DNA from 4 places in the Cupriavidus sp. YAF13 genome. Region 1 is predicted to be linked to each of the others. Evidence: predicted binding sites of a transcription regulator. Region 1 holds the regulator's gene; each other region holds the start of a gene.
The links. The regulator FNR, encoded in region 1, switches genes on or off when oxygen is low (the NO sensors DNR and NnrR bind a similar motif). The targets are predictions, from matches to a motif close to TTGATNNNNATCAA.

Region 1 (7,995 bases):
ACCTGCTTGGCGGCCTGCGCACCGATACGGCCGAACTCGACCGACTCGATCTGCTCTTCGACAAACTCATCCAGCTGGATGTCCGGATCCTGCTCGCGTGCCTCGAACATGAGGATTTGCTTGTCCGGCTCCTGCAGGCCCTGTTCATCGGGGACTACAAGCCAGCGGCGGAACGTCTCGTGCTCACCGGACTCACGATCGATGGCGACGCGAATATCCACGTCTTCCTCGAAACGCTTCTTGGTTGCCGAAGCGAGTGCCGCTTCCAGCGCACCGAATACCACATCCTTGTCGACGTTCTTCTCACGCGCAAGCGCATCGACGAGCAACAGAACTTCGCGGCTCATTGCTTGTTCCCTTTTTTCTGATTTCCTTTGAAGTCGATCACCGGCACCAGGCGTGCGCGATCAACATCGGATATGGTGAATTCCAGCAGCGCCGTGCCGTTCTGGCCTTCGAACTCGAGGCCAATCTGCTCTGCCCCCGGCTCACCGGTAGGCGTCTGCAGGATGCCGACGAAGTTCTTCTGCCCGTTGACCGGAAGGCGCAAGGTAACCCTGGCTTCCTGGCCCGCGAAGCGGACGAAGTCAGCCAGTTTCTTGAGCGGCCGGTCCAGCCCCGGCGAGGACACCTCGAGGCGCTCGTAGTCGATGTTCTCGACGGTGAGCACGTGGGTAAGCTGACGGCTTACCTTCTCGCAATCCTCAATGACGATGCCGGTTTCAGGCTGATCGATATAGACGCGCATGAGTCCGCCTGGAGCGCGCTCGAGCTCAACCAGCTCGTACCCCATGCCGTTCAGGGTGGTTTCGATCAAATCTGCCAGATGCACTGTATTCCCGAATAATGGCCATCAATACCGTGGCAGACCCAGCCCATCGGCACGGCCGTCTTGATTGACGGCTTCAGCCAGCTTGCCTGCCAGTCATCCCGACCGGCGCGCCGCGAAACACGGCAAGCACACGAAACGGGCGAAGCAAAAAAAAATGGGCGCAATGCCCATCATTCGCCCACCCTTTTGCAGGATGACTTTTGAATAGACTTTGATTATACGCTGTCGCGGTACAAAAGGCAAAGGCACCCGGCTTTGGCGCGGCAGGGAAGCGGCCTGTGCCGCTCTTTCCCCCGCCAGGCCCGCCCAAGGCGCCCTGCCTCGCATCGCTCAACGATTGCCGTCGCGGCCACCGCCACGAGGACGGCGGTTGCCGTTGGGCTTGCCGGCCTGCGGCATCACATTCCCATTGGCTTCGCCGCCACCGCGGCGCTGGGAACGATTCTGACCGCCGCCCATACCACCACCCATACCACCCATACCACCCATGCCCCCCATGCCGGCGCCACGGCCGCCACTGCGACCGCCACGACCCGGGCCGCCCGGGCCGCGCGGGGAACCCGCCGCGCCACCGCCCAGCTTGGTGGTATGGGACGTCAGCAGGGTCGGGCCACCGATGTAGCCCATCGACGTTTGCATCGGATCCGGCTGACCGCGGCCAGCGCCGCTGCCGCGCGGGCCGTTGCCGCGGTTGACGCGCGGCAGGCCGTCCATGCCGGTCGGCATCGGCATGCCGGCAATGGCTGCCTCGGTGCGCTGCTGGCGGCCACCTACCTTGCTGCCGCCGCGAGGACCGCTATCCCCCTTGGACGGCGCCTTCAGGCCGATGGATGCCATCAGCGCGCGCACGTCGTCCGCCGCGAGTTCTTGCCAGCGGCCGCGCTTCAGGCCGCGCGGCAGCAGAAACTGGCCGTAACGGGTACGGATCAGGCGCGACACGGTCAGGCCGACGGCCTCAAACATGCGGCGCACTTCGCGGTTGCGGCCTTCGGTCAGCGCCACGTGGTACCAGTGGTTGATGCCTTCGCCGCCACCGTCCGCGATACGCAGAAAATTAGCCTCGCCATCGTCGAGCTTGATACCATGCAGCAGGCGCTGGCGATCGGCCTCGGCCAGCTCACCCAGTGTGCGCACCGCATATTCGCGCTCCACGCCGTAGCGCGGATGCATGAACTTGTTGGCGATATCGCCCGAGGAGGTGAAGATCAGCAAGCCCTCGGTATTGAAGTCGAGGCGACCCACGGCCACCCACTTCCCTGCCTTGATGCGCGGCAGGCTGTCAAACACGGTCGGACGGCCTTCCGGATCCGACTGGCTGACGATTTCGCCGGACGGCTTGTGATACAGCAACACGCGCGGCGGCTTGGACGACACACGGCGGTGGATCAGCTTCCCGTTGACCCGGACCTGGTCGGCCGGCAGGATGCGCTGGCCGATGTGGGCAGGCAGGCCATTGACCGAAACCCGGCCCTGCAGGATCAGCTCTTCCATTTCCCGGCGCGAGCCCAGCCCACCCTCGGCGAGCACTTTGTGCAGCTTGGGCGCATCGTCGTCTGCAGACAGCTCGCGCACCGGCTTGACCCGGGCCTGCGGACCGCTCGACTCTTCCTGGTCGTACTGACCGGAAATGACAAAGCGGAACAGGTCCTCACCGCTCGCAGCGGCGGCGGGCGCCTTCTCAGGCACACCCGCGGCTGGGCGCTGCGTGCCGCCCTTGCCCTTGCTGCCCTTGCCTTGCTGGCGCGGGCCGCCTTGCTGCCCTTCGGTGCCGCCGCGGCGGGCGGAGCCTTGCGGCTGCTGGCCTTGCTGCGGCTTGCGCTTGCGGGCGCCATTCCCGTTCGGGTTGGCGCGGGCGCCATCGCGCTGGCGCTCGCCCGCGGCTTCTCCGCCAGCTTCGCTTACGCCTTCGGCATTGTCGTTACTGAAGTTGCGGCGGCCTCGCGGCGCCGGGCGCTCGCCCATCTGCTCGCCAGCCTGCACAGCCTCGCCTTCCGCGGGCTTGCGCTTGCCACGCGTACGTCCCTTCCTTGTGCCGTCGCCACGCGCGTCTTGCGCGGCGCCCACATCGGGGCTGCCAGCAGGGATTGGCGCCCCGCCGTCCGCGGCACGGCCGCCATCGCGGTCCTGCGCGGCCTGGCGGCGCGTGGCCACCAGATTGCGCAAGCCACGGCGCAGGCCCTTGCGGCGCGGCGCGCCATCGGTGCCGGCGCCGCCTTCGGCGCCATTGCCGGCATCGCCGGCCGGCGTATCCGCCTGGCGGACGTCTTGATCAGAATCGGACAAGGTATTCACATTCGGATGTTGCATGGTGTTCAGTTGGACACGCGCTGGTCGTGCTCGTCGTGCTCGCTGGGGTGCGCCGGATTCGTCGTGGACGCCCCCGGGACTTCGGACGCCTGCGCGCCGGAGGCCACTTGTGCGTGGTAACCGTTGGCGGGCGTGTCCGTTTGCTCATTTGTCTCACCGTCTTCGACGGCTTGCTCCTCGGCTGTGTCGCCGGACTGCGCGCCGGCGGGGTCGGCGGACACCGGCTCGCTCGCCAGCTCACTGCCTGGCCCGGGCGTCGCCGGCACTTCCGACTCGGCCTCGGACGCGGGTGTGAACCCGGCTTCCGCTTGCGCCAAAGCCTCCTTCCTTTCAAACGCATCCACCAAATCGGCGATGCCATCCGTGGCGCCGGCCGCAAGACCGTCGGGGGCAACCACGCCGGAAGGGGTCGGTTCACCCTCTCTGGCATCCGCCGCAACCAGTGTGGCAGCGCCGGCCTGATCATCGCCCGGTTCCGCGAATGCCTCTTCGTCGCTATCCGCCGGCACCGTGCCCAGCGCCTCGAAGTCAATCGGCTCCTGATTCAGCAGCGCGACCTGCGCCTGGGCCTGGATGTCTTCCAGCGGCGGCAATTCATCTAGCGTACGCAGGCCAAGATCATCAAGAAAATTCTTGGTGGTGGCATAAAGCGCAGGCCGTCCGGGCACGTCACGGTGGCCGATCACCTCGATCCAGCTGCGATCCTCGAGCTTCTTCACGACTTCGGTGCTGACCGCGACACCGCGGATTTCCTCGATATCGCCCCGTGTGACCGGTTGCCGGTAGGCGATGATCGCCAGCGTCTCCATCACGGCGCGGGAGTACTTGGGCGGCTTTTCGGGATTCAGCCTATCCAGGTATTCACGCATGACAGGGCGGCTCTGAAAACGCCAGCCACTGGCCAGTGCCACGAGTTCCACGCCGCGCTGCTCCCAGTCGCGGCGCAGCTCTTCGAGCAGCACGCGAATGGTGTCGGCACCGACGTCGTCGGCAAACAGCCGGCGCAAGTCATTGACGCGCAAGGGTTCCTGCGCGCAGATCAGCGCGGTCTCGAGGACGATCTTCGCCTCTTGGGTATTCATGTTGATTGCGTGCAGCCTGTCTTTGCACCTGCGCCCCGGTTGATCCCGGGCGCACTGGAGATTGCGGGTTCAGCGGTAGGGATTGCCACCGCCATCTGGCCGCGCAGCCAACCGCATGCTTGATGCATGCCAGCCGTGCGCCTTCTTCTATTGCATCGGGTGCCGGACCTGACCGGCAGGAGATCGCCCGGCCACCGGCTTTATCTGCCAGTCGACGGAGCCCTTGCGTCGCGCCTTCCCCCTGATGTGGCGGACCTGTCCGGCGCGGCGTCTATCATCGAACGCGCCGGGTGCAAGAAAATACGGATATCGGGCCTGCTGGCCTATTTCACCCCGCCCTGCCGTAGCTGGTCTTTTGAACCGAATCTTGTGAACCGGACGGCGGATGGGGAACGGTCCCTGGCGCTGATGCCTGCCTTGGTGTTCCTGGCATGCATCCCTGAGCAGCGGATGCTACCTGACGATGCCACGATGAAGTACGCTGCGCGATATCGCTGTTCTTGCGATTGTATGGCATTCCCTGGCAAACCTGCAACCGATTCGCACAGCTACCTCAGCAAGGAAGTGACAGATACACCACGAAACAGCGCTTCAGAAGACCAGACAGAATCCGTGCGCGGCAAGCGTCTCAGGCAAAAGCAGCGCGCGCGCCACCCCGGCCAAGCCAAAGGCCACCACCGCAAGGCCAGCGCCAGCCCGCAACGCCGGGCGCCGCGAAAGCTGCCTGAGATAGCCGGACAGGCCCGAGATCACCAGCAGATTCGGCAGGGTGCCCAGGCCAAACACGGCCATCACCAGCGCGCCCGACGCGGCATTGCCGGCCAGCAATGCCATGGCAAGGGCGCCGTACACCATGCCGCACGGGACCAGCCCCCAGGCCAGCCCCATGCCGTAGCGGCGCAGCAACCGGCCCTGCCCCTGCGCCCGGGCCGCAGCCGGCAAGCGCGCCCCGACGGCGCCAAGGCCGCGCAGCAAGCCGCCCGCGCCACGGGCGGCGAGCCGCTCCAGCCAACCCGTACCCATGGTGCGCCCGCGCAACATCCACAAGCCCGACAACACCAGCATCACACTGCCGATCCCAAACAGCCAGCGCTGCAGCGGCAGGTACTGCGCCCCCCAGACGCCAGCGCCCAGGGCGCCCAGCAAGGCCCCCAGCACCGCATACATGCTAAGCCGCCCGGCATGCATGACAAGCAGTTCCAGCAACCAATGGCCGGGACGCCGGAGCACCGTGGCAGGCACGCGCGCAACGCCGCCCTGCTCCGCCGCCAGCGCGATCCCGCCGCACATGGCGGCGCAGTGCACGCCGCCCAGCAAAGCCAGGGTAAATACGCTGATAAGCACGCCTATGGTCAACTTCTCCTCCCAATCACACAATCGCAACGTCCGGCGCGGTAAAATGCGTCGAACGCGCCCCCGCAGCTCCAAGAGGCGCTATCAACATGAGGCCTTGCGCCCGCGCACACCAGCGCGCTCGCACAACATGACGACGGGCACGGCAAGCCGCGCTGCACAGATAGCGCACTGCCGCAAGACCCGCGCGCCAGGCCGATGTGGATGGCGCTTCCAATCGACGACTCTCAACGTCAAGCTCTCAACTCAATGCGCCTGCCACATCGCGCTTGATTGACTGCGCTAAACCGACAGGCCCCAATTGCTCACCACCATTCCCATTACCGAGATGTCGCCCCGCTGCTCCACTTGCTCGCTCGGCCAGCTCTGCCTGCCCGTCGGCATGTCGCAGCAGGACCTCGAAAAGATGGATACGCTGGTCCAGGACCGGGTGCGCGTACGCAAGGGCGAAACCCTGTACCGCCTCGGCGATCCTCTCACCGCCGTCTACGCGATCCGCTTCGGCACGCTCAAGACCCACCTGACAATGGAAGACGGCCGCTCGCAGATCACGGGCTTCCACCTTCCCGGCGAAGTCGTCGGCCTTGACGGCCTCGGCGAGATGCAGCACGCGTCGGATGCCACCGCGCTGGAAGATACCGAAGTCTGCGTGGTGCGCTTCGGCGATCTCCAGACGTTGTCCAACGTCCTGCCTTCCCTGCAGCACCAGTTCATGCGCCTGATGAGCAAGGAGATCTCGCAGGACCAGGTCATGTTGATCACACTCGGATCGATGCGCGCCGAGGAGCGGCTTGCCGCTTTCCTGATCAACCTGTCCGAGCGCTTGTCCGCGCGCGGCTATTCGGCCTCCGAGTTCGTGCTGCGCATGAGCCGCGAGGAAATCGGCAGCTACCTGGGGCTCAAGCTCGAAACCGTCAGCCGCCTGTTCTCGCGCTTTGCGGAAGCCGGCCTGATCCAGATCCGCCAGCGGCACGTCAAGCTGGTCGACATGGTGGGGATCAAGCAGATCGTCAACAAATCCTGCTGACGTGCTCGTCGCGGGCCGCCCTCGCCCGCGGCGGCACGCCGCGATGCCGCGCCTGCTGGCCTGAACCGGCAAGGCGCGCATCGCAATCACTCCAGCTCGTCCGTGTCCGCCAGCCGCGTGGGCATGGTGTACAGCGTCAAGCCGCTCGACAGCGCGCACAGCACCCACGCGATCAGGAAGCCCACGGTGTAGACCGCCTCCCGCGATGCATCGACCGGCTGGCCGAAGAAGCGCAGGTCGCCGGGATCGACCATGGAGAATACCAGCGCGGTGGTCAGCCCGGCGACCAGGAAAGCGGGCCACAGCACCCACATCAGCCAGCGTAGTCTCATGATCACCTCGCTTGCGCCGCGACCGGCGCTGCCTGGCGTGCCGCGCTGCCCGCCTTCTCGACCACCAGGCCGTGGCGCGCCACCCCTTCCTCAATGGGTGGATCCGGGTGGGTCATAGCCAGCCAGATCGTGACCCCGCAGGCCACCATGGCCACGAACGGCCCACTCATCAGCAGCCACGGCCATGGCTCCTTCCACCAGGGATTGCTTTGCTGCGTCATCTGGCCTCCTCCTCTAGATCTAGATCCCGTATGTTGCGTACGGATTGGTGCATCCAGCGTCCCCGCCGCCTCATAGATTGCGCGGCACGATAAAGCTGGTGCTCTGTCGAATCTCTGCGCCATGGCTGCCCGCGCCCTCGTCGGGCACCGCGGTGACCGTGACCTCGATCTTGTGCGTGCCCTGCGCCGCGGACTCGATCGGCACGCGCACCCGGATGGGAATCAGGCGATTGGATGTGGGTTCCAGGTTGCCGGCAGCGTGATCATATTCCACGGCCAGGCCCTTGAGCTCGCCGCTGCCCGCGCTGACGGCGACGCGCATCGGTGCCTCGGTCGTGTTGATCAGCTGCAGCCGGTACACGTTCTCGATCCAGCGCCCTTCCACCTCACGCCCCAGCGCGCCGCGGTCGCGGATGATATCGACCTTGAGCGGCGTGCGCATGGCCAGCGAGGCCATGAAGCCGGCGACCAGCGCCAGCCATATCACCGAGTAGATCACCGTGCGCGGCCGCACCAGGCGCTTGCGCGCCACGGTCTCGGAGAGCGCGCTGCGCATGGCGTTCTCGGACGTATAGCGGATCAGCCCGCGCGGGTAGGCCATCTTGTCCATGACCTGGTTGCAGGCGTCGATACACGCGCCGCAGCCAATGCAGTCGTACTGCAGGCCATCTCGGATATCGATGCCAGTGGGACAGACCTGCACGCAGATGCTGCAATTCACGCACGAGCCCAGCCCGGCGGCCTTGTGGTCCGCCTTGCGCGAGCGGCTGCCGCGCGGTTCGCCGCGGCCCACGTCATAGGTGACCACATAGGTGTCGCGATCCACCATCACGCTCTGGAA
Region 2 (7,995 bases), on a different contig from region 1:
CCTGTTCAGCGCCTCCGCACTTGGGTACGGGGGCGTTTTTTTAGGGCATCCATCCGGCAGATCCCGTGGCCGTCAGGCGCGCGCGATGCCCAGGGTGAATTCGCCTTCCAGCGTGCCGGCCGCATCCCGCAGGCGGCGTACCCGCAGCAGGTTGGGGCGCGTGCCGGCAATGCCGTCCTGCGCGTTTTGCACTGGCGAAGCGCCTCGGGCGCGATACGCGGCATGCTGGAGATGCACCTCGCGGCTGAGCGCATCGTCGAAAAACAGCTGGCTGGTCAGTACCTCGGTCTTGCCGAGATGGATCTTCAAGTGGATATGCACCGCGCGCGGCGCGTACCAGCCCGGGTAGATCGTCAGGAACTGCGCGGCGCCATCGGCGCCGGTAGGTTGCACGCCGCGCAGGAAGCGGGTGGGGCTGGCGGGCACGGCGTGCATGCTGCCCTGGTCGTAGCCGCTGTAGCTGCCGCCGGCATCGCAATGCCAGATGCTGGCCAGCGCGCCGGCCACGGGCGTGCAGCTGCGGTCGGTGTCCACCACGCGCAGCCGGAGCCGCAGCAACTGGCCCGGCCGGCCATCGCGGATATCGCTGCGCACCAGCGCCTGGTCGATATAGAACGGGCCCTCGGTCAGGGCCGGCGTGAGCAGGCAGGCGGCAGGCTGCGCGGCGGCGTTGCCCGCCAGCCCGATCAACCCGGCACCGAGTGATCCTCCCAGTACACCACCGAGGAAGCGGCGGCGGCCGCCGTTAGCTGCGATCGGGCCTGCGAGGTCGAGGGACTTACTGGGCATCTGGCGCTCCTTGTTGGTGAAGCCCCGCAGCGCCGGGTACGCCGAATGGGCCGTTCGCGCCGAAGGCGCAGGGCATGGGCGCCGGTCCGAGGCTGGGCATGCCGCCTGCCATGGCGCCGGGGAAAGGGTGGGGGCCGGGGCCGAATGCGCCCCACGGCGCACCCGCCAGGCGGACCTCCGGCATGTCGCGCAGGCGCTTGCGCTGGCCGGCATCCAGGCTTTCCTCAAATGCGATCCAGCGATCGCGCGCAGCGCGGCGATCCTTGTCGAGCGCGTCGTGCAGGCGGTCTTCCCGCTCCGCGCGGGCGCGCAGCGACGACTCGGGCCCCTCTGGCTGGCCGGGGCCGCCGCCTTCGCGGATAAAGCGCGCCTGCAGTTCCAGCGCGTGCGCATGCGCTTCCCGCGCCCCGTCCAGGGCGGCTTGCCATAGGCTGGCCTGGGCGGGCGTGAGCGCCAGCGCTTCGCGCAGCGATGCGGGTGCCGCCGGCCGGCCGTGGCCGGCAATTGCCTGCGGGCTGGTCTGCAGTGCGTGCGCCGGCAGCGTCAAGGCGCTGGCGCCGCACAGCACGGCAAGGGACAACAAGGAGCGGATGCGGGGCAGCAAGGCTTGGGGCTGGGTCACAAGGATTCTCCATGGAGGTCATGCGGGGAGAGGCCCGGGATTGCCAACGTGATGCCGATGGTTTCAAGCATAGCGGGGGCGCCGGGCTGCCGTGGCCTGCCGGTCAGGAACTGGCACGCACAAAAGCGGCGGGATAACGACATGCCATAGTAGAAAGGCCCGCCCGCCGTTGCTTGAGCGCTTGGTCAGCGCGCGGAAGCAATGCCGTACAAAGCGGGCCGCCGGGCGCGCCGCTTTGTATCAAGCCCGGTACAAAGCGGCCACACCCTGCCTATCAGGCCGCCGCGCCGGGCTGGTAGAGTGAATCCCTGGCGGCGGCTTGCCGGGCCGCCCTGATCCGCCCCGCCAATCCGCGGCAATACCGGCCTGCCGGCGCACCAACCTGCCGCGAACGACGCGGCGAACCGCTGCAAAGCACGACGAAACCCGATGGACCATTCTCCCGCCTCGCCCCTTCATTTGCTGATCGTCGACGACGATCCGCAGATCCGCTCCATGCTGGCCGAGTACCTATCCACCTTTGGCATCGAAGCCGACGGCGCCGAAGGCGGCGCCGCCATGCGCGCCGCCATGGCCACGCGCGACTACGACCTGGTGGTGCTCGACCTCTCTTTGCGTGGCGAAAACGGCCTGACGCTGTGCCGCGAGATCCGCGAGCGCAGCGATTTGCCGGTGATCATGCTCACCGCGCGCACCGAGCTGGCCGACCGCGTGGTCGGGCTGGAGGTGGGCGCCGACGACTACGTCACCAAGCCCTTCGAGATGCGCGAGCTGGTGGCGCGCATCCACACCGTGCTGCGCCGTGCCCGAGGCGGCGGCGTGAAGCGCCCGGCGGTGCCGGGCGGCCATGAACTGCGCTTTGGCAACTGGCGCCTCAACACCACGCTGCGCCAGCTGGTGGATGGCGAGGAAACCGTGGTGCCGTTGTCCAATGCGGAATTCCGGCTGCTGCTGGCGTTCATCGAGCATCCGAACCGCGTGCTGGATCGCGAGCTGCTGATCAACCAGGCGCGCGGCCGCGATCTCGATGTCTTCGATCGCAGCATCGACCTGCTGGTTTCGCGCCTGCGCCAGAAGCTGCGCGACGATCCGCGCGACCCAACGCTGATCCGTACCGTCCGAGGCGAGGGCTATGTCTTCACCGGCGCCGTCGAAGCCTGAGCGCGCGGGCTGGGTGGCCCGCCACGACTCCATGTTCATCCGGCTGTTCCTGGTGATGGCCGCGATCATGCTGGCCGTGCACCTGCTCGGCGTCACGGTCATCGAGAGCGTGTTCCCGCGCCCGGGGCATACCGGGTTCACCTTCGTCCCCGGCGACGATATGCCGCCGCCCCCGCCTCCGGGTGAAGAGGGCCAGCGGGGCGCGTTCCCGCCGCCGCCGGATGCCGAGGCGCGCGCGGACAACGGCCAGGGCACAGCTGGGGCTCCAGTGCCGCCACGCCGCCCGCGCCGGGCCCATGGCCTCGGGCCGCCCCGCCTGGGGCTGCTGTTCCAGCTCGCTGCCATCGTGGCCGCCTCGTGTGTGGGCGCGCGTCTGCTGGCCAGGCCCGTCCAGCGCCTGGCCAGCAGTGCCGGCCAGCTGGCGCAGGATGTGCATGCCCCGCCACTGGACGAAGACAGCGGCCCGGCCGAGGCCCGCGCCGCGGCCAAGGCCTTCAACCACATGCAGCAGCGCATCCGTACCCAGCTGGCGCAGCAATCGCGCTTCCTGGCTGCCGTGTCCCACGACCTGCGCACCCCGCTTACCCGCATGAGCCTGCGCATCGAAGGTGTCGACGACAACCAGGTCCGCTATCGCCTGCGCCAGGACCTGGCGGAGATGAACGGTCTGATCGATGCCACCCTGTATTACCTGCGCGAGCGTGACGGCGCCGCCGCGCCGCGCCAGCGGGTGGATGTGCATGCCTTGCTGCAGGCCGTGGTGGACGACGCCACGGAGATCGGCCAGGACGTCACCCTGTCCGGCGACGCCGAGCCACTGCTGGCCTATCCGGCCGAACTGCGGCGGGCCGTGGTCAACCTGGTCGAGAACGCGCACCGCTACGGCGGCAGCGCGCGCATCGAACTGGCAGACAGCGCCGAGCGGGTGGTGATCGATGTGTGCGACAACGGCCCCGGCATTCCGCCGGAGGAAATGGCACGCGTGCTGGAGCCGTTCTACCGGCTCGAATCCTCACGCAACCGTGCCACCGGCGGGGTCGGCATGGGCCTGTCGATCGCTGCGGATATTGTTTCGCGCCACGGCGGCGAGCTCAGCCTGGCCAACCGGGCGGAAGGTGGCCTGCGGGTGCGCATCGTGCTGCCGCGCGCCTGAGCCGCGGGCGGCCCGGTGCCAGCGCTGCCGCTACCGCGCCGTGCCACCACCCATCGCCGCAAGCTGCACATACTGCGAGCCGCGCGCGCCGTGCGTGAAATCCAGCACGAAATCGCCCACGTCGACGCGGGCCTGCAGCGCGCGCCGCAGGTCAGCCGGGGTGGCCCCGCGCGGCGCGGCCAGCGCCGTGCGCACCAGCCAGGCCGCGCCAATATAGCCGGCTAGGGTGGCCGGCGAGGGGGGCTCGTCAAGGAACTGCTTCATCCGGCTCACGTGCTCCTTGACCACGCGCAGGGTCAGGTCCTGCGGCCCCGGGGCGATCTGCGTCAGCACGATGCCGCCGGTGTAGCCGGCYCCAAGAATCTCGCGTGCCGCCAGCGAATTGACCGCCGACAAGCCCACCAGGAAGCCATACCAGCCCCGCGCCGCCAGCGCGCGGCCAAGATTGCCGTAGGCCAGCGTATCGCCCGCCACGATCACCGCGGCCGGGCGCGCGGCGGCGATGCGTAGCGCCACCGCGCTGGCGTCGCTGCCCCGGCCTGCATCCAGCGTGAGTGCCTGCAGCCCCGCCTCCTGCTCGGCCTGGCGCCGCCAGGGCGTGCCGCTAGCCAGGCTGCCGGCCGCAAAATCGGGCACCACGGCCAGCACCAGCTGCTTGAGGCCATAGCTGCGCAACTGCCGGATGGCCGCATCTAGTTCGCTGCGGTAGTCGGCCCGCGTGTACCAGACGTGATCCGCCGCGAGCGACAGCCCCGACAACGGCGCCACGATCTGCACGCCGCGCCGGGCCAGCTCGGGCGAGGCGGCCAGCACCGGCAGCAGGGCATCGCTGGGGCCGAACAGCAATTCAGCCCGCTCCCCGTCGACCAGCGACAGCGCCTGCGCGGTGGCCGCGCGCGGATCGGCGTCGACCTCGCGCACCACATGCACCACGCGCGGTTCACGCGCACCGGCGTTGGCCGCATCGAACATCACTTTGGCCCCCGCCAGGTAGTCGCGCGCCAGATCGGCCTGGGCGCCGCCCCGGTCCACCAGGTGGCCGATCACCAGCGGGCGACGCGGCGGCGCCTGCGCCAGCAAGGAGGCGGGCGCCAGCATGGCGCTGCCAAGTGCGGCCAGGACCCGGCGGCGCGGCGGCCGTGCGGGGTTGGCGATCAGGGAAGAAGCGTGCATGGGAATCCGCCAGGCCAGGTGCAGAGCAATTGCAGGAATTGCAGGAATTGCATGATTGGGGAGAGCGCCGCGCAGCCTATACGGCCCAGGTGACGCTGGCATGACGCCGGGCATGTTCCGGTGCGTGGCGCGCAGCATGTCATGGGCCGCGGCTTGACCCCGGTCAACGCAGGCGCGGGCGGCGCGCCCTACGATGGGCCATCGAATCCACGACAAAGGCCGCTCCATGGCTGCGACTGCCCCCGCCCCGTTTCCCGACGCAATGTCCGTCCCCATTGCCGTATCGAGCCAATCCCGCACCTGCTCCGGCAATTGCGGCGCCGCCTGCACCGGCAAGCCGGCGGGACGGAGCGCGGCCGCGCCGGACCGGCATGCCTTGTCGGACTTTCGCGCGCTGGCGGGCCGCATGGATATCAACGGCCCGCGCTACACCTCATACCCGACGGCGGACCGCTTCCACGGCGGCTTCGGTGCGCAGGACTACCAGCAGGCGCTGGCCGATTGCGCTGCAAGCGCCACCCATGCCACCCACGCCGCCAACACGGCCAAAGCCGCCGCGCCGCTCTCGCTGTACGTGCACGTGCCGTTTTGCGAGAACATCTGCTACTACTGCGGCTGCAACAAGATCATCACCAAGGACCACCGCCGCAGCGCACGCTACGTGGACTACCTGGCGCGCGAGATGGCACTGGTGGRGCAGCAGCTCGGCACGCGGCGCGAGGTGGTGCAGTCGCACTGGGGCGGCGGCACGCCGACCTTCCTCGATCCCGCCGAGATGCGCCGCGTCATGGACGCGCTGCACCAGCATTTTCACCTGCTGCCCGAGGGCGAGCACTCGATCGAGATCGACCCGCGCCGCATCGGCGACGCGCAGATGGCGCTGCTGGCGGAACTCGGCTTCAACCGCATCAGCCTGGGCGTGCAGGATTTCGACGCCGAGGTCCAGCGCGCCATCCACCGCGTGCAATCGCTGGCAGAGACGCAGGCGGTCGTCGACGCCGCGCGCCGGCTGGGTTTCCGCTCGGTCAGCATGGACCTGATCTACGGCCTGCCGCACCAGACCACGGCGCGTTTTGCCGCCACCGTGGAGCAGGTGCTGGCGATGCGCCCGGACCGGCTCTCGGTGTACAGCTACGCGCACCTGCCGCACGTGTTCAAGCCGCAGCGGCGCATCGATGAAAGCGCACTGCCGGCCGCCGCCGAAAAACTCGACATCCTGGTCGGCACGATCGAGCAGTTGACCGGCGCGGGCTATGTCTACATTGGCATGGACCACTTCGCGCTGCCGGACGACGCACTCGCCGTGGCCCAGCGCGAGGGCCGGCTGCAGCGCAACTTCCAGGGCTATTCCACCCATGCCGGCCATGACCAGCTCGGCTTCGGCGTTTCGTCAATCGGCGCGGTGGCGGGCCGTTACGTGCAGAACGCCCGCACGCTCGATGACTACTACAGTGGCCTCGACGCCGGCGTGCTGCCGGTGATGCGCGGCTTCGCCATGCGCGACGAAGATCACTTGCGGCGCGATGTGATTGGCGCGCTGATGTGCAATGGCGTGTTGGAGTTGGCGGCGGTCGAAGCGCGCCACCGCATCGATTTTGCCGTGCACTTCGCCAACGAGCTTGCGGAGCTGGCGCGGCTGGCCGAAGACGGGCTGGTGCGCTGTGAGCCTGGCCGCATCGAGGTGACTCCGCTGGGGCGCTTGCTGGTGCGCCGCCTGGCCATGGTGTTCGACGGCTTCCTGCGCGAGGATGCCCGGCGCACGGAGCCCGCTGCCATCCGGAGCGCTGATGCGGGTACGCCTTTGCCAATGCCAACGCGCTACTCGCGCGTGGTTTGAGCCACACCGGAAAGCAAAAAGCCCGCGGCATGCCGCGGGCTTTTTGTTGAGAGCTGCTTGCGCTTACTTCGAAGCGTTGGCCATGTAGTCCACTGCGGCCATCACGTCGCCGTCGGGGCCGGCGTAGCCGCCCTTCGGCGGCATCACGCCCTTGCCCTTCAGGGCGAAGGCGTGCACGGCGTCCATGCCTTCCTTCAGGCGCGGCGCCCAGGCTGCCTTGTCGCCAAACTTCGGCGCACCGGCAACACCGGCTGCGTGGCAGGCGGCGCAGACTTGTTCGTAGACCTTCTTGCCCACTTCGGCGGAAGCCGGCGCGGCTGCTGCAGCAGCCGGTGCTGCGGCTGCAGGTGCCGCTGCCGGAGCAGCGGCTGCGGCAGGCGCCGCGGCCTCCGAGGCAGCAGCCGTAGCCGGAGCGGCGGCGGGCGCGGCGGGTTCCGGGAACTTGGCGCCACCGGCGTCGGCCATGTAGACCACGGCGCGGCCGAGTTCGTAATCGGAGTAGTCGTCGGCGGTGGTGCCGGCGCGGGCTTGCATGGCGCCCTTGCCATGCAGCACGGAGTTCAGCAGGCCGGCAAAGCCCTGGCCGATACGCGGAGCCCAGTCACCGGCGGTGCCGTACTTGGGCGCACCGGCAGCACCGGTGGCGTGGCAGGCCGCGCAGACTTCCTTATAGACCTGCTCGCCCGTCTTGTAGACGCGCGGCGCGTTCGGGTCCTTCAGTTCGAGCGAGGCGACCGGCTTGATGCGGTCATTGACAGCTTCCACGGTAGCGGTAGAACCCGCGCCTTCCTTGGCACCGTGTCCGACAAAGTTGACTAGCAGGATGATCACGATGATTGGCACCAGGAAGGCGGCAATCACCACAGCGATCAGCTGCTTGGGGGTCTTGATGGGAGACTCGTGTTCGTCTTGTGCGTTGTGGACGTCGCTCATACTCAACTCTCAATTTTGCAGGAAACCTGTGGCCGCTCGCGATCGGCTGCTTATGTGGCCGCTTGCTCGGTGGCCAATTCCCCCTGGCCAATTGCGCGCATCGGACTATTATCCGGTGCCAACTGCCCCGAAACGGGCCAGCCAGCAGGGCGCGGCACCATCATCCCCGGACCTGATGTGGACGTTGCGCAGCCCCGTTTTTACACAAATAACTCGCGATTATAGCCTCAAAGACCTACCGTATGGAGGCAAAAGCGGCTTCCAAGAGACGTCATCTGGCTGCACTTTTCAGCCCGGCGTGGACGTCTTTCGCCAAACACGGTATGC
Region 3 (6,115 bases), on a different contig from region 1:
CCCATCCCACCATCCTCGTCGTCAATGCCGGCTCCTCCAGCGTCAAGGTCTCGGTGTACGCCGTGCCCGAGGCCGCGCACGCCAATGCCGACATCAACCCGGTGCTCAGCGCGCACGGGCAGATCGAAGGCATCGGCGTATCGCCGCGCCTCACCGCCAGCATGGCGGACGGCCGCGTGGTCGCGGACGAACGCTTTCCGGTGGCGCAGGTGGCCGATCACGACGCCGCCTTCCGCCTGATCCGGCTGGTGCTCAGCATCGGGCTGCGCGATGCGCCGCCGGTGGCAATCGGCCATCGCGTGGTGCACGGCGGCGCGGATTTCTCCGCGGCCGTGAAGATCGACGACGACGTCATTGCCAAGCTGGAAGCATTGGTCCCGCTGGCGCCGCTGCACCAACCGCACAATCTCACGGCGATCCGCGCGGTGCGCGCCGCCGCGCCGGCGCTGCTGCAGGTCGCCTGCTTCGACACCGCCTTTCACGCCGGGCACGACCCGCTGGCACAGCTGCTGGCGCTGCCCTACGAATACTTCGAACGCGGCATCCGCCGCTACGGCTTTCACGGCCTGTCCTACGAGTACATCGCGCGCCGCCTGCAGCAGATCGCGCCCGATCTGGCGCAGGGCCGCGTGATCGTGGCGCACCTGGGCAACGGCGCCAGCCTGTGCGCCATGCGCGAGGGGCGCAGCGTGGAATCCACCATGGGCCTGACCGCGCTCGACGGCCTGCCGATGGGCACGCGCTGCGGCGCCATCGATGCCGGCGCCATCCTGTGGCTGTCGCAGCAAGGCATGAGCACCAAGGACATCGAGACGATGCTGTACCAGGAGTCAGGGTTGAAGGGACTGTCGGGCGTCAGCAGCGACATGCGCGCCCTGCTGGCCAGCGACGCGCCGCGCGCGCGCCTGGCCATCGATTTCTACGCCTACCGCGCGGCGCAGGAAATCGGCAAGCTGGCGGCCACGCTGGGCGGCCTGGATGCGCTGGTGTTCACCGCCGGCATCGGCGCCAACTCGCCGCCGGTGCGCGAGAAGATCTGCGCGCGGCTGGCGGAGCTGTTCGGCATCAGCCTGGACGCCGGCGCCAACAACGAGAACCGCCAGCGCATCAGCCGCGACAACAGCCGCGTGCCGGTCCTGGTACTGCCCACCGACGAGGAAGGCATGATCGCGCTCAATACCGCACGCATCATGATGGAGCACAACGCGCTCGCGTAGCGCTTCCGAGACCCTACGGGCGTAATGCGCTTTTGACAAGTCCTGACATTGGCAAAAGAGGCACCAAAAACGACTGCGGCGGGGCTATAGCCCTGCCGGCCGCCTGCCTCGCTTGGCTACGATGGCCGATGGCGCGCTAACGGCCCGTTGGGGAATGACGCGCTCGCTAGGCGCGTACGAGATAGGCCTGGCGCAAGCGCTCGGCATCCACCTTGAGCACATCGCCCAGGTAGGCATCGATGCCGCCGTAGTCCTGCTCGATGGCGTGCATCGAGGCTTCCAGGTAAGAGGCCTTCACCACCAGCAACGGCCACATCACCGCGGGATCGACGCCAAACTGCGCCGCGCCGGCGCTCATCTTCTGGTTGAAGCCCTGGTTCCAGTGATTCGATTCCAGGTAGTTGGCCATGATGATGTCGCGCTCCACGCCTAGGCCGGCCAGCAGCAGCAGCGAGGCAAAGCCGGTGCGGTCCTTGCCCGCCGTGCAGTGGTACAGCAGGTTGCCGCCCTGCTCCGCGGTCTTCAGGAAGCCGCCGAAGGCAGCCTGGTACTTGCGCGGAAAGTCACCATAGACCTCCAGCATGAAGGCCTCCATCTGCGCCGCGCTGCCGTCGCGCAAACGCGGCATCAGCTCGGCCATCGACATGCTGCCTTCGAGCACCGGCGTGGCGACCCAGCGGAAGGCCTCGCCAAAGGGGCTTTCCGCTGCGGTCTTCTCACCGGCCGAGCGGAAGTCGATCACCATGTCCAGCTGCAATGCGCGCAGCCGTTCCATATCCGCCGCGCTGGCCAGGCCCGGGTTGCCGCTGCGAAACAGCTTGCCGGCACGCACGCGGCGGCCGTCGCGCGTGGCGAGGCCGCCGAGGTCGCGCAGATTGACCACATTGTCCAGCGCCAGCGCCGCGTTGCCCGGCACGCCGGCACCTTGTGATGGCGCATCGGCCATGTTTTCCTGCATCGTGTGTCCCTGCCCTGTCTTTGTCGTTCGGTGGCGCGCGCGCCGCACCGCACGTGGCGGCGGCTCAGCGCGCGCGATAGGCCGGCACATGCCAGCGCGTATGGCAGCCAGCAATATAACGGCGATCGAGCTTTGCCACCAGTTTCCACACGCTCATCGGGTCCACATCGTCGAGATCCAGGTCGACCCAGGCCCAGGGATGCGCACTGTCGCCCTCGCGGATCAGCTCGATGTCCTTGACCCGCACGTAGGCGGCCAGCGCCGTGCGCAGCGCCGATGCGTCGACTTCGGCACGTAGTCCTCTCACTAAAACCTTCATCATGCACTCCAATGTTTTCAGATCACGTTCGCGCGGCTCGCCAGCGTGCGGGGCCACCGGTGGTGGCGCACGCTGCGCAACGCCCACAAGGCCTTGTCGCGCAATGATCTCAATGATCTGAAAGTCTGACCGCATGGCGCATAGAAATTTCCCTGCACGAGCCGGTTCTTTGATCCGCGTCATATGCGCCCGGATCCACTCTCGACAGTCACCGTTGGCCGGCACGATAATTTCCCCATGTCGAACGCGGCAGCCCGGCCGCAAGCCGGTCTCCCGCCTCCGCCAGGTCTTCACGGAAAGCCGCCGAACGACGCCGCCACCCTGCCAGTCACAGGTTAGCCATTTGCCCGCGCGTGACGTCCGCCTTCCCGTGTCGAACCAAGATCAACAAGACAAGAAAAGGGCAAAGCGATGACAGACCCGCACACTCCAACCCAAGCCGTCCGCGCAGCCGCCCCCGCCTCCATCGGTGTGGCTGCCGCCGTGCCGCAGGCCGCGCCCGGTAAATCCACGCCATGGGGGCTCTACGCCGCCGTCCTGGTACTGATCGGCATACTCGCCCTGCCCCTGCCCCCGGACCTGCCGGTGGCGGGACACCGCATGCTGGCCATCCTCGCCTTTGCCATCGTGGTGTGGATCACCGAGGCGGTCTCCTACGAGGCCAGCGCCATCATGATCACGTCGCTGATGGCCGCGCTGATCGGCTTTGCGCCCACGGTGGCCGACCCGGCCACGCAATACGGCACCTCCCGCGCGCTCGGCATGGCGCTGGCAGGGTTCTCCAATACCGCRCTGGCGCTGGTTGCCGCCGCCCTCTTTATCTCGGCGGCGATGACGGTGACCGGGCTCGACCGGCGCATCGCGCTGGTCACGCTGTCGGCCATCGGCACCAGCACGCGGCGCATCCTGATCGGCAGCATCGTGGTGACCATCGCGCTGTCGCTGGTGGTGCCGAGCGCCACCGCGCGCAGCGCCTGCGTGGTGCCGATCATGATGGGCGTGATCGCGGCCTTCGGGGTCGACAAGAAATCCAATATCGCCGCCGGCATCATGATCACCGTGGCCATGGCCACCAGCATCTGGAACGTCGGCATCCAGACCGCCGCCGCGCAGAACCTGCTGACGGTGGGCTTCATGGACAAGCTGCTGGGTGAGCGCATCACCTGGCTGCAATGGCTGATCGCCGGCGCGCCGTGGGCCATCGTGATGTCGGTCGTGCTGTATTTCCTGGTGCGCTTCCTGTTGCCCGCCGAGACCGAGGCCATTCCCGGCGGCAAGGAAGCCGTGCAAAAGGAACTCGCCGGGCTGGGCCCGATGAGCGGCCCGCAAAAGCGGCTTGCCGCCGTGTCCATCGGGCTGCTGCTGTTCTGGGCAACCGAGGGCAAGCTGCACCAGTTCGACACCGCCACCGTGACCTTCGTCGGCCTGGTGATCCTGATGATGCCGCGCATTGGCGTGATGGACTGGAAGACCATGCAGCAACGCACGCCGTGGGGCACGCTGATCGTGTTCGGGGTGGGCATCAGCCTGGGCACCGCGCTGCTCACCACGCAGGCCGGCCAGTGGCTGGGCAAGTTCGTGGTGGCCAACTCCGGGCTCGCCACGCAAGGCCCCATCCTGGTGTTCGCCATCCTGGCCGCCTTCCTGATCCTGATCCACCTCGGCTTTGCCAGCGCCACCGCGCTCACCGCGGCACTGCTGCCGATCCTGATCTCGGTGCTGCAGACGCTGCCGGGCGATATCAACCAGATCGGCCTGACGATGCTGCTCGGCTTCACCGTGAGCTTCGGCTTCATCCTGCCGATCAATGCACCGCAAAACATGGTTTGCCTGGGCACGGACACTTTCAACGGCAAGCAGTTCGCCAAGGTCGGCATCCCCGTGACGGTGATCGGCTACGCCCTGATGCTGCTGTTTGCCGCCACCTACTGGCGCTGGCTGGGCTGGATCTGAGCGCACACCGGGACAAGGAACGAACATGAAGATAACACTGCAATCCGCCACCCAGCTCGCCCGCGACCTGCTCGCCGCACAAGGCGTGCCGACCGACATCGCCAACGACGTGGCCGAGCACCTGGTCGAGGCCGATCGCTGCGGCTACACCAGCCACGGCCTGTCGATCCTGCCCAACTACCAGCGCTCACTCGCAACCGGCAACGTCAACCCGGCGGGCCGCGCCGAATGCGTGCTCGACCGCGACAGCCTGCTGGTGTTCGACGGCAACGGCGGCTTCGGCCAGCACGTGGGCAAGCGCGTCATCGAGACCGCCATCGAGCGCGTGCGCCGGCACGGCCACTGCATCGTCACGCTGCGCCGCTCGCACCACCTGGGCCGCATGGGGCACTACGGCGAGATGGTGGCCAAGGAGCGCTTCGTGCTGCTGAGCTTTACCAATGTGATCAACCGCTCCCCGGTGGTGGCCCCCTACGGCGGCCGCACCGCGCGGCTGACCACCAACCCGCTGTGCTTCGCCGGGCCGATGCCCAACGGCCGGCCGCCGCTGGTGGTGGATATCGCCACCAGCGCCATCGCCATCAACAAGGCCCGCGTGCTGGCCGAGAAAGGCGAGCCCGCGCCGGAGAACAGCATCATCGACAGCGGCGGCAACCCCACCACCGATGCCGGGGCCATGTTCAGCGAACACCCGGGTGCGCTGCTGCCCTTCGGCGGCCACAAGGGCTATGCGCTCGGCGTGGTGGCGGAGCTGCTGGCCGGCGTGCTGTCCGGCGGCGGCACCATCCAGCCGGACAACCCGCGCGGCGGCGTCGCCACCAACAATATGTTCGCGGTGCTCATGAACCCCGAGCTCGACCTGGGCCTGAGCTGGCAGAGCGCGGAGGTGGAAGCCTTCGTCAACTACCTGCACGACACCCCGCCCGCCCCGGGCTTTGACAGCGTGCAATACCCTGGCGAGTTCGAAGCCGCCAACCGCGCGCTTAGCACCACCCACCTGGAGGTAAACGCGGCGATCTGGCGCAACCTGGAAACGCTGGCAAAGGAACTTGGCGTGGCGCTGCCGGCAGGCTGAACCGGCGGGGCGGCTTGGGCAGTGGCATGGCCAGTGCTGGCACAATACGGCCCATGGAACGTCTCTGGTCGAATTTTCTCAAGCTGGTGCTGCTGCTCATCCTGGGCGCGGCCCTGCTCGGCACGCTCGCCGTGCTCGTCGCTCAGCGCCAGCTGCCCACGCTGGATGCGCTCACCACTTTTCGCCAGTCGCCCGGCTACGTGCCCATCGGCGAGATACCGCCCAAGCTGACCCAGGCGGTGGTAGCCATCGAGGACGACCGCTTCTACCTGCATGACGGCATCGACTATGTCGGCGTGATCCGCGCCGGCGTGGCCAACCTGTCCGATGAGCTGTCGCAGGGCGCCTCCACCATCACCATGCAGGTGGCGCGTAATTTCTTCCTCTCGCGCCAGAAGACCTATACCCGCAAGCTGTATGAGGTGCTGCTGGCTTACCGGATCGAACATGCGATGAGCAAGGACGAGATCCTCGAGCTCTACATGAACAAGGTCTACCTTGGGCAAGGGGCCTATGGCTTTGCGGAGGCCGCCGAGACGTATTTTGGCAAGCCGGTGGGCGAGCTGACTTTAGCGGAATGCGCGATGCTGGCC
Region 4 (7,995 bases), on a different contig from region 1:
GAACCAGCTTGGCGCGGTGGCGGGCATCCGCCACAAGTTCTAGCCCGGGCTAGGCTGCGGCACGGTGAGCAAGGCGCGGCACCCGCACAGGGTGCCCATATCGCCGGGCACGCCGGGCTCACCGGGCACAACCGAACGTTGGCTGACGTGCGCTTCGCGCGATGGCGGACCGCCGGCATTGTCGTGCGCCATGCATGCAAGCGCGCACTAATAGCACAACGGCGCGAAATCGAAACGCCCGCAGGCAAATCAGCTACAATAGGAACGATTTTCATTTACCAACCCTGGTGTGAGTTTGCCGACCGCGTGCCGTGCCTCGCGCCAACGGACTGGAAGCCACATGCGGTTGTCTGAACTTCCGCGGCGCACCGCCGCTGTCATCGTCTCGATCGATGACAATTCTCCTAACGATCCGGTAGCACGCCGCCTGCGCGAACTCGGCTTTGTGCCGGGTGAAGCCGTACAGGTCATCGCGCTGGGACCGTTCGGCATGGATCCCCTTGTCGCCCAGGTGGGCTTTACCCGGTTTGCCTTGCGCCGCGCCGAAGCGGCTCGCATTACCGTGGAAGCGCTAAGCGCCACCGTCTCCAGCATCACGCCGGCAGCGCAGCCCGACGCGCCCGCCGCCAAACGTTCCGCTGCCTGACCGGGCACCTGCCAAGAATATGTCTGTCGCCACCCCGACTTCCGCTTCCCAGCGTCCCGCATTGCGCGTTGCGCTGGTGGGCAATCCCAATTGCGGCAAGACCGCGCTGTTCAATCGCCTGACCGGCAGCCGCCAGAAGGTGGCCAACTACGCCGGCGTCACCGTCGAGCGCAAGGAAGGCCATTTTGTCTCGCCGGCCGGCCGGCAAGTGCGTGTGCTGGACCTGCCGGGTGCCTATAGCCTGCACGCAGCCAGCCTGGATGAAGCCATCACGCGCGACGTCTGCCTGGGCAAGCGCCCGGGCGAGCCGCGCCCGGACCTGCTGGTGTCGGTGGTGGATGCCACCAATTTGCGCCTGCACCTGCGCTTCGTGCTGGAACTGCGCCGCCTCGGCCTGCCGATGGTGCTGGTGCTCAACATGAGCGATGCCGCGGCCAAGCGCGGCATCCACATCGACCACGACAAGCTGGCCGCCGCGCTCGGCGTGCCGGTGGTCCGGACGATTGCCGTCAAGCGCGATGGCGCCGCCAGCCTGCTGGCCGCACTGGACGCGGCCTTGCCTGAAGTGCCGGCTGCAGCCCCCGAGCCGGCATCCGACCTGGACGTGCACCAGGAGGTCAAGCGCCTGCTGGATGCCGCCGTGACCATGCCGGCACGCACCGCGGCCATGGACGACCGCCTTGACCGCATCCTGCTGCATCCGGTGTTCGGCCTGATGATCCTGGCCGTGCTGCTGTTCCTGATGTTCCAGGCGGTGTTCTCCTGGGCCGCCCCGCTGATGGACGGCATCGAGGGCGGCGTGCACTGGTTCGGCGAGATCGTCGGCAGCCATCTGCCCGAGGGCATGCTGCGCAGCCTGCTGGTGGATGGCCTGATCGCCGGCCTGGGCGCCGTCGTCGTGTTCCTGCCGCAGATCCTGATCCTGTTCCTGTTCATCCTGACGCTGGAGGAGTCCGGCTACCTGCCGCGCGCCGCCTTCCTGCTCGACCGCCTGATGATGGGGGCCGGCTTGTCCGGCCGCTCCTTTATCCCGCTGCTCTCCAGCTTTGCCTGCGCGATTCCCGGCATCATGGCCACGCGTACCATCCAGGACCCGCGCGACCGCCTCGCGACCATCCTGGTGGCCCCGCTGATGACGTGCTCCGCGCGCCTGCCCGTGTACGCCCTGCTGATCGGCGCCTTCATCCCGGCGCGCACGGTGATGGGGATGTTCAACCTGCAGGGCCTGGTGCTGTTCGTCCTCTATGTGGCGGGCATCGTGAGCGCGCTGGTGGTGGCGTACGTGCTGAAGTATTTCCGCCGCGACCGCACCGACCACCCGCTGATGATGGAGCTGCCCTCGTACCGCATCCCCAATGCGCGCGACGTGGCGATCGGCCTGTGGGAGCGTGCCCGCATCTTCCTGTCCCGCGTGGGCAAGGTGATCCTGACGCTGACGGTGCTGCTGTGGTTCCTGGCCACGTTCCCGTCGCCGCCGGACGGCGCCACCGCCCCGGCCATCGACTACAGCTTCGCCGGCATGATCGGCCGGGCGCTGGAGCATGTTTTTGCCCCGATCGGCTTCAATTGGCAGATCTGCATCGCGCTGGTGCCGGGCCTGGCCGCGCGCGAAGTCGCCGTGGGCGCGCTGGCCACCGTCTATGCGCTGTCCGGCAGCGAGGACGCGATGGCCAGCCAGCTGGTGCCGATGATCGCCGCGCAATGGTCGCTCGCCACGGCGCTCTCGCTGCTGGCCTGGTACGTGTTCGCGCCGCAATGCATCTCCACGATGGCGGTGATCCGGCGCGAAACCGGCTCCTGGAAGGTGATGGCCGCCTCGACGGCCTACCTGGCAAGCCTGGGCTACCTGGCTGCCTTTGCCACGTACCGCATCACCCTGATGCTGAGCTAAAGCGAGGACATTGCCGCCATGAGCCTTTACCACGCCTTTGAAACCCTGCTGGTGCCGCTGATCGTGCTGGCCTGCACGCTCTCCGTGCTGGCGCGCTATGCACCGCGCACCCGTGAACGGATCAAGAGCGGGCTGGCGGCGCGCCTGGGTGGCACCGCGGCCACCGGCTGGCGCCAGCGTGCGGTGGCCTGGCTGGCACCGCAGGCAGCGGCCGGCTGCGCCAGCGGCTGCGACAGCGGCGGCTGCAATACCTGCAGCTCCAGCACCACCGACAGCGCGCAGCAAGTGCCCGCCCAACAGGCCGGCGAGCAGGTCATCCGCTTCGTGGCCAAGCGCTGATACGCCCCAAAACCCATCGCTGGCCACGTTTTTGATCCACGCAGAAACGGGTACGCTTTGGGTTCGCCGCGCTGGTTCACAGCGTCTTCGGCACCGCCTCCCTCCCTCTTTCCCTCCTCGCCGGCATCTGCGCGGCACGATCTCCATCAACAACGACGCCCGGCAGGAACACATGCCGGGCGCCGCATCAGCTCACCGTTCCCGGAATCGTGATGGAAATCGGCTGCGGTTCAGATCCGCAGGGGACTCGGCGCACTCGTCCCGCTCGTCCTTGACGCCCTTTCGCGTTCTCGACTATTCTTGCCGGATGCCGGCCGCTGAAAAGCGGGCTCGGCATGCATGACAAATACAAGTACCAGTACATGTGCAAGTGATCGAGGCACCTTGCGTAAGCCGCGTCATCCGCACCGCTCACACACACCACGCAATGCACCAAGCCACCTGCTTTCACCGCCGCGCCGCCGATGCCTCCCGCATCGCTGCAGCCGCGCGCGTGCCGGCAGCAGGTCGCGCGCTGGGTACCGCCATTGCTCCCGTTGCACCGGCCCTGTCGGCGCCGCGTCTTTCCTCCTCGCTACTGCTAGACCTACTGATCGGTTGCCGGGCCTAGGGCCTAGTGGCAGTTCGGCAGCCTCGCGCCACCCTTTTTCCGCATTAGCTTTCCGACGCCTTCGCAGTTGAGCGCTTCGGCGCCCTGGCGATCTTGCGTCCTGCTTTTTGCATTCTGCTTTTTGCTTCTTGTGTCTTGCATCTTCCCGCGAGGAAGGAGAACCGTCATGATGTTGCGCAACCCCGCCACCAAATACCGCCCTGCCACCACCGTAGATATCGCCGACCGAACCTGGCCCGCCAAGCGCATCACGCGCGCGCCGGTCTGGATGAGCACGGATCTGCGCGATGGCAACCAGGCCCTGATCGAGCCGATGAACCCGCAGCGCAAGCTCCGCTTCTTCGAGCAGCTGGTCAAGATCGGGCTGAAGCAGATCGAGGTGGCGTTTCCCTCTGCCTCGCAGACCGATTTCGATTTCGTGCGGATGCTGATCGAGGAAGACCGCATCCCGGACGACGTGACCATCGTGGTGCTGACCCAGGCGCGCGAAGACCTGATACAGCGCACCATCGAATCCGTGCGCGGCGCCGCGCGCGCCGTGGTGCATCTCTACAACCCCATCGCCCCTGCGTTTCGCCGCATCGTGTTTGGTGCAAGCCGCGAGGAGGTCAAGGAGATCGCGCTGGCGGGCACCCGCCTGATCAAGGCGCTGACCGACGGCATGCCCGAGACGGCATGGAGCTACGAATACTCGCCCGAGACCTTCAGCATGACCGAGCTGGATTTCTCGCTCGAGGTTTGCGATGCGGTATCCGCGATCTGGCAGCCTAGCGCCACGCGCCCGCTCATTCTCAACCTGCCGACCACGGTGGAATGCAGCACGCCCAATATCTTCGCCGACCAGATCGAATGGATGCACCGGCATCTTGCACGGCGCGCGGACATCGTACTGTCGGTGCACCCGCATAATGACCGTGGCACCGCGGTGGCAGCCGCCGAACTTGCCGTGATGGCCGGCGCCGATCGCGTGGAAGGCTGCTTGTTTGGCAATGGCGAGCGCACCGGCAATGTCGACCTGGTGACGCTGGCGCTGAATCTCTACACGCAGGGCGTGGACCCCGGGCTCGATTTTTCCGACATCGATGAAGTGCGCCAGTGCGTGGAGGATTGCAACCAGCTCCCCGTGCATCCGCGCCACCCGTATGTGGGCGACCTCGTCTTCACGGCCTTCTCCGGCTCGCACCAGGATGCGATTCGCAAGGGCTTCGCGCAGCAGAAGGCGGATGCGATCTGGGAGGTGCCTTACCTGCCGATCGATCCGGCCGACCTTGGCCGCAGCTACGATGCGGTGATCCGCGTGAACAGCCAGTCCGGCAAGGGCGGCATGGCTTACCTGCTCGAACAGGTGCACGGCATCTATATGCCGCGCCGCCTGCAGATCGAGTTCAGCCGCGCGGTGCAGTCGATGACCGACGAGAGCGGGCTCGAAGCCAGCGCCGATGACTTGTATGGCTTGTTCAAGCGCGAGTATCTCGAAGATGAGGCGCCGCTGCGCTATGTGGGCCACCAGATGGTGTCCGGCAGCGACGGCCAGGTTGAGATCGAAGTGGCGCTGCTGCGCGATGGCGAAGCGCTCAGCGCGCGCGGCCGGGGCAACGGCCCGATCGATGCGTTTGTCAGCGGCCTCAAGGGTGCGCTGGACATGCCGGTGCGCGTGATGGATTACCACGAGCACGCGCTGTCAAGCGGCGCCAATGCTGCCGCGGCCTGCTATGTGGAAGTGCGGGTAGGAGACTCCGCCACGGGCTTCGGCGCCAGCATCGACGCCAGTATCGTCACGGCATCGCTCAAGGCCGTGGTGTCGGGCGTGAACCGCCACCTGCGTGCAGCCGGCCAGCCGCGGCGCGAGCAAGCCCTGGCCGATTGATGCCGCCCGCGTCCGGACCCAAGGCCTCGGCGCAGAAAAACCGGTGTGCCCCGCCCCCACGGGGCACACCCGGAAAGACGCCCTTGCGGGACGCCCACGACATGCTCGTTGCTTGACTGTGTGCACAGCGTAAAGCGGGCGCAAACTTGCTGCCACGAATATTTGCGCATGTCCTTAGAAGCCCGGCCCGGGATTGGAAATGCGAAAGCGCGCTGCGCGGCTCGCGCGCAAGCACCCCGGCGCGAGCGGGGACTGTCGCAACGCGGCGACGCATGCGCGTGTGCGCGCCACCGATGCCCATCTTCTTGCTCTCGGTCAAGGCTCGACCGGAAACGCTGCGCCACACTGTGCGTGAAGTTTCCTAAAACACGAGCCAACCATCATGAAGAAGCACCTGCCTACCCGTCTGTGCACCACCGCCATTGCTACCCTTGCCGTGCTCAGCGCCGTTGCCGCAACGCCCGCTGCTGCTGCCGATGAAGCGCAGGGCAACTGGATGGTGCGCCTGCGCGGCACCTATCTCGACATGGCCGGCAAGTCCGACCCGATCGGCGGCGTTGGCGCCTCGGACCGCATCACGGTCAACAACAAGTGGATTCCGGAACTCGATGTCACCTACTTCTTCACGCCGCACATCGCCGCCGAGCTGGTGCTGACCGTGCCGCAGAAGCAGAACGTCTACCTGGATGGCAACAAGATCGGCTCCTTCACCCATCTGCCGCCGACGCTGCTGGTGCAGTATCACTTCATTCCCAACGGCACCTTCCGCCCGTATATCGGCGCCGGCCTGAACTTCACGCGCATCTGGGGCGCCGACATTGCCAACAATTCGCTGTCGCTCGATAGCTGGAGCGTGGCGCCGGCCCTGCAGATCGGCATGGACTACAAGCTCACCAAGAACTGGTTCCTCAATGCCGACGTCAAGAAGGTGTGGCTGTCGAGCGATGTGAAGGCGGCCGGCGTGAAGGTCTCGAACGTGAGCCTGGACCCGTGGCTGTTCAGCATGGGTGTGGGCTACCGCTTCTGACGAAACGCGGAACGGCACGCCACCGCACAACGAGCGCGCGGCTGATACCGCGTCAGGCTCTGGCTGGGCGCGGGATCTGCCGCAATGCGTTGCGATTCAAGCCATAGAAGCGCGCGACCACGGCCAGCTCCGGGCCAGCATCAAGCAGCGCTTGCGCTGATTGCCGGCTCTGCAGTATCTGCGGGATGTTGGCGAGAAAAACGCTCGCCACGCCCGGGTCGAAATGCGTGCCGGAACCTGCCGAGACAATCGACAACGCATCGTCGTCGCTCATGCCGGGACGATAGCAGCGCGACTCCGTCATGGCATCGAAGGCGTCGGCCAGCGCCACGATACGCGCGGCCAGCGGGATCTCCTTGCCGGCCAGGCCGCGTGGATAGCCCGTGCCATCGAAACGCTCATGGTGATGGTGCGCGACTTGCGCCGCCAGACGCATCAGCGCGTCCGCGCTGCCCGCAAGTATGTTCGCGCCGATCTCGGCATGCCGCTCGATCACCTGCCGCTCTTCAGGGAGCAGCTTGCCAGGTTTGAGCAGAATGGCATCGGGGATGGCGAGCTTGCCCACGTCGTGCGCCGGCGTGACGAGCCGTATGCGCTCGCAGTGCGCCGCATCCAGCCCGAGCAGATCGGCAAGGCAGGCGGCGATCGTCGCGGTGCGAACGAGATGGCCCGATGCATGCGGGTAACGCAAGCAGCCAGCGAGCGTCAGGCTGGCCAGCGTCATAACCGCATGGGGATTCGTAGTCATGGTGCTGAAGCTGGGCGAAGCGCGAGATTCTATGCCTGCCAAGGCATATCGCCAATAGCCGATGGCGAACCGCCTTCGTGGCCGCGCATTTCGCCTGCCTAGCGGAACGCCGGCTCGTCAAAACTACGCAGCTTTCGCGAGTGCAGTTGCTCGGCACCGCCCTCGCGCAAGATGCGAATCGCCTCCAGCCCGATCGACATATGCTGGCTCACCCGCTGCCGATAAAACGCGTTGGCCATGCCGCGCAGCTTGAGTTCGCCATGCAGCGGCTTGTCGGACACGCATAGCAAGGTGCCATACGGCACCCGCAGGCGGAAGCCGTTGGCCGCGACCGTGGCGCTTTCCATGTCGATGGCAATCGCGCGCGACTGGTTGAAGCGGGCGTACAACGCCTTGGACTTGAGCTCCCAGTTGCGGTCGTCGGTGGAGACAACGGTGCCGGTGCGCATGCGGGTCTTCATCTCGTTGCCGGACAAACCCGTCACGCGCACCACGGCCTCTTGCAGCGCGACCTGGATCTCGGCGATAGGCGGCACCGGCACCCAGGGGGGCAGGTCGTGATCGAGCACGTGGTCGTCGCGCACATACGCGTGCGCCAGGACGTAGTCGCCGAGTTGTTGCGAGCGGCGCAGGCCGCCGCAGTGGCCAACCATCAGCCAGCAGTGCGGGCGCAGCACGGCAAGGTGGTCGGTCATGGTCTTGGCGTTGGACGGGCCCACGCCGATATTGACCAGCGTGACACCGAGATTGTCCTCGCGCACCAGGTGGTAGGCGGGCATCTGCGGCAACGCGCGCGGGCGCAGCGCGTCGTCGGGTTCGGCCTCGCCGCGCTCTTGCATCACATCGCCGGGTTCGACGAAGCGCACG

Region 2: a site for FNR is predicted at 5,052-5,065, ahead of hemN (oxygen-independent coproporphyrinogen III oxidase). Genes of this name have one in related genera too.
Region 3: a site for FNR is predicted at 2,664-2,677, ahead of AB4061_RS38750 (DASS family sodium-coupled anion symporter). Genes of this name have one in related genera too.
Region 4: a site for FNR is predicted at 5,659-5,672, ahead of AB4061_RS08500 (OmpW/AlkL family protein). Genes of this name have one in related genera too.

What each region holds. Positions count from the first base shown of each region.
Region 1 covers NZ_JBFRDD010000079.1:18,549-26,543, forward strand. The annotation lists gene nusA (transcription termination factor NusA) at 1-347, opposite strand, end outside; gene rimP (ribosome maturation factor RimP) at 344-832, opposite strand; gene rluB (23S rRNA pseudouridine(2605) synthase RluB) at 1,163-3,139, opposite strand; gene scpB (SMC-Scp complex subunit ScpB) at 3,145-4,221, opposite strand; gene AB4061_RS37405 (sulfite exporter TauE/SafE family protein) at 4,813-5,577, opposite strand; gene fnr (fumarate/nitrate reduction transcriptional regulator Fnr) at 5,876-6,601, shown strand; gene AB4061_RS37415 (hypothetical protein) at 6,688-6,933, opposite strand; gene AB4061_RS37420 (membrane protein) at 6,936-7,154, opposite strand; gene ccoG (cytochrome c oxidase accessory protein CcoG) at 7,225-7,995, opposite strand, start outside.
Region 2 covers NZ_JBFRDD010000019.1:11,569-19,563, reverse strand. The annotation lists gene AB4061_RS16970 (intradiol ring-cleavage dioxygenase) at 73-789, opposite strand; gene AB4061_RS16965 (hypothetical protein) at 779-1,411, opposite strand; gene AB4061_RS16960 (response regulator) at 1,841-2,572, shown strand; gene AB4061_RS16955 (ATP-binding protein) at 2,544-3,725, shown strand; gene AB4061_RS16950 (ABC transporter substrate-binding protein) at 3,756-4,898, opposite strand; gene hemN (oxygen-independent coproporphyrinogen III oxidase) at 5,305-6,735, shown strand; gene AB4061_RS16940 (c-type cytochrome) at 6,799-7,668, opposite strand.
Region 3 covers NZ_JBFRDD010000091.1:13,174-19,288, forward strand. The annotation lists gene AB4061_RS38735 (acetate/propionate family kinase) at 1-1,217, shown strand, start outside; gene AB4061_RS38740 (tyrosine-protein phosphatase) at 1,384-2,175, opposite strand; gene AB4061_RS38745 (RNA-binding protein) at 2,240-2,494, opposite strand; gene AB4061_RS38750 (DASS family sodium-coupled anion symporter) at 2,906-4,447, shown strand; gene AB4061_RS38755 (Ldh family oxidoreductase) at 4,473-5,522, shown strand; gene AB4061_RS38760 (transglycosylase domain-containing protein) at 5,576-6,115, shown strand, end outside.
Region 4 covers NZ_JBFRDD010000007.1:194,572-202,566, reverse strand. The annotation lists gene AB4061_RS08525 (porin) at 1-43, shown strand, start outside; gene AB4061_RS08520 (FeoA family protein) at 341-646, shown strand; gene feoB (ferrous iron transport protein B) at 666-2,537, shown strand; gene AB4061_RS08510 (DUF6587 family protein) at 2,556-2,876, shown strand; gene leuA (2-isopropylmalate synthase) at 3,656-5,353, shown strand; gene AB4061_RS08500 (OmpW/AlkL family protein) at 5,736-6,380, shown strand; gene AB4061_RS08495 (HD-GYP domain-containing protein) at 6,433-7,128, opposite strand; gene AB4061_RS08490 (AMP nucleosidase) at 7,227-7,995, opposite strand, start outside.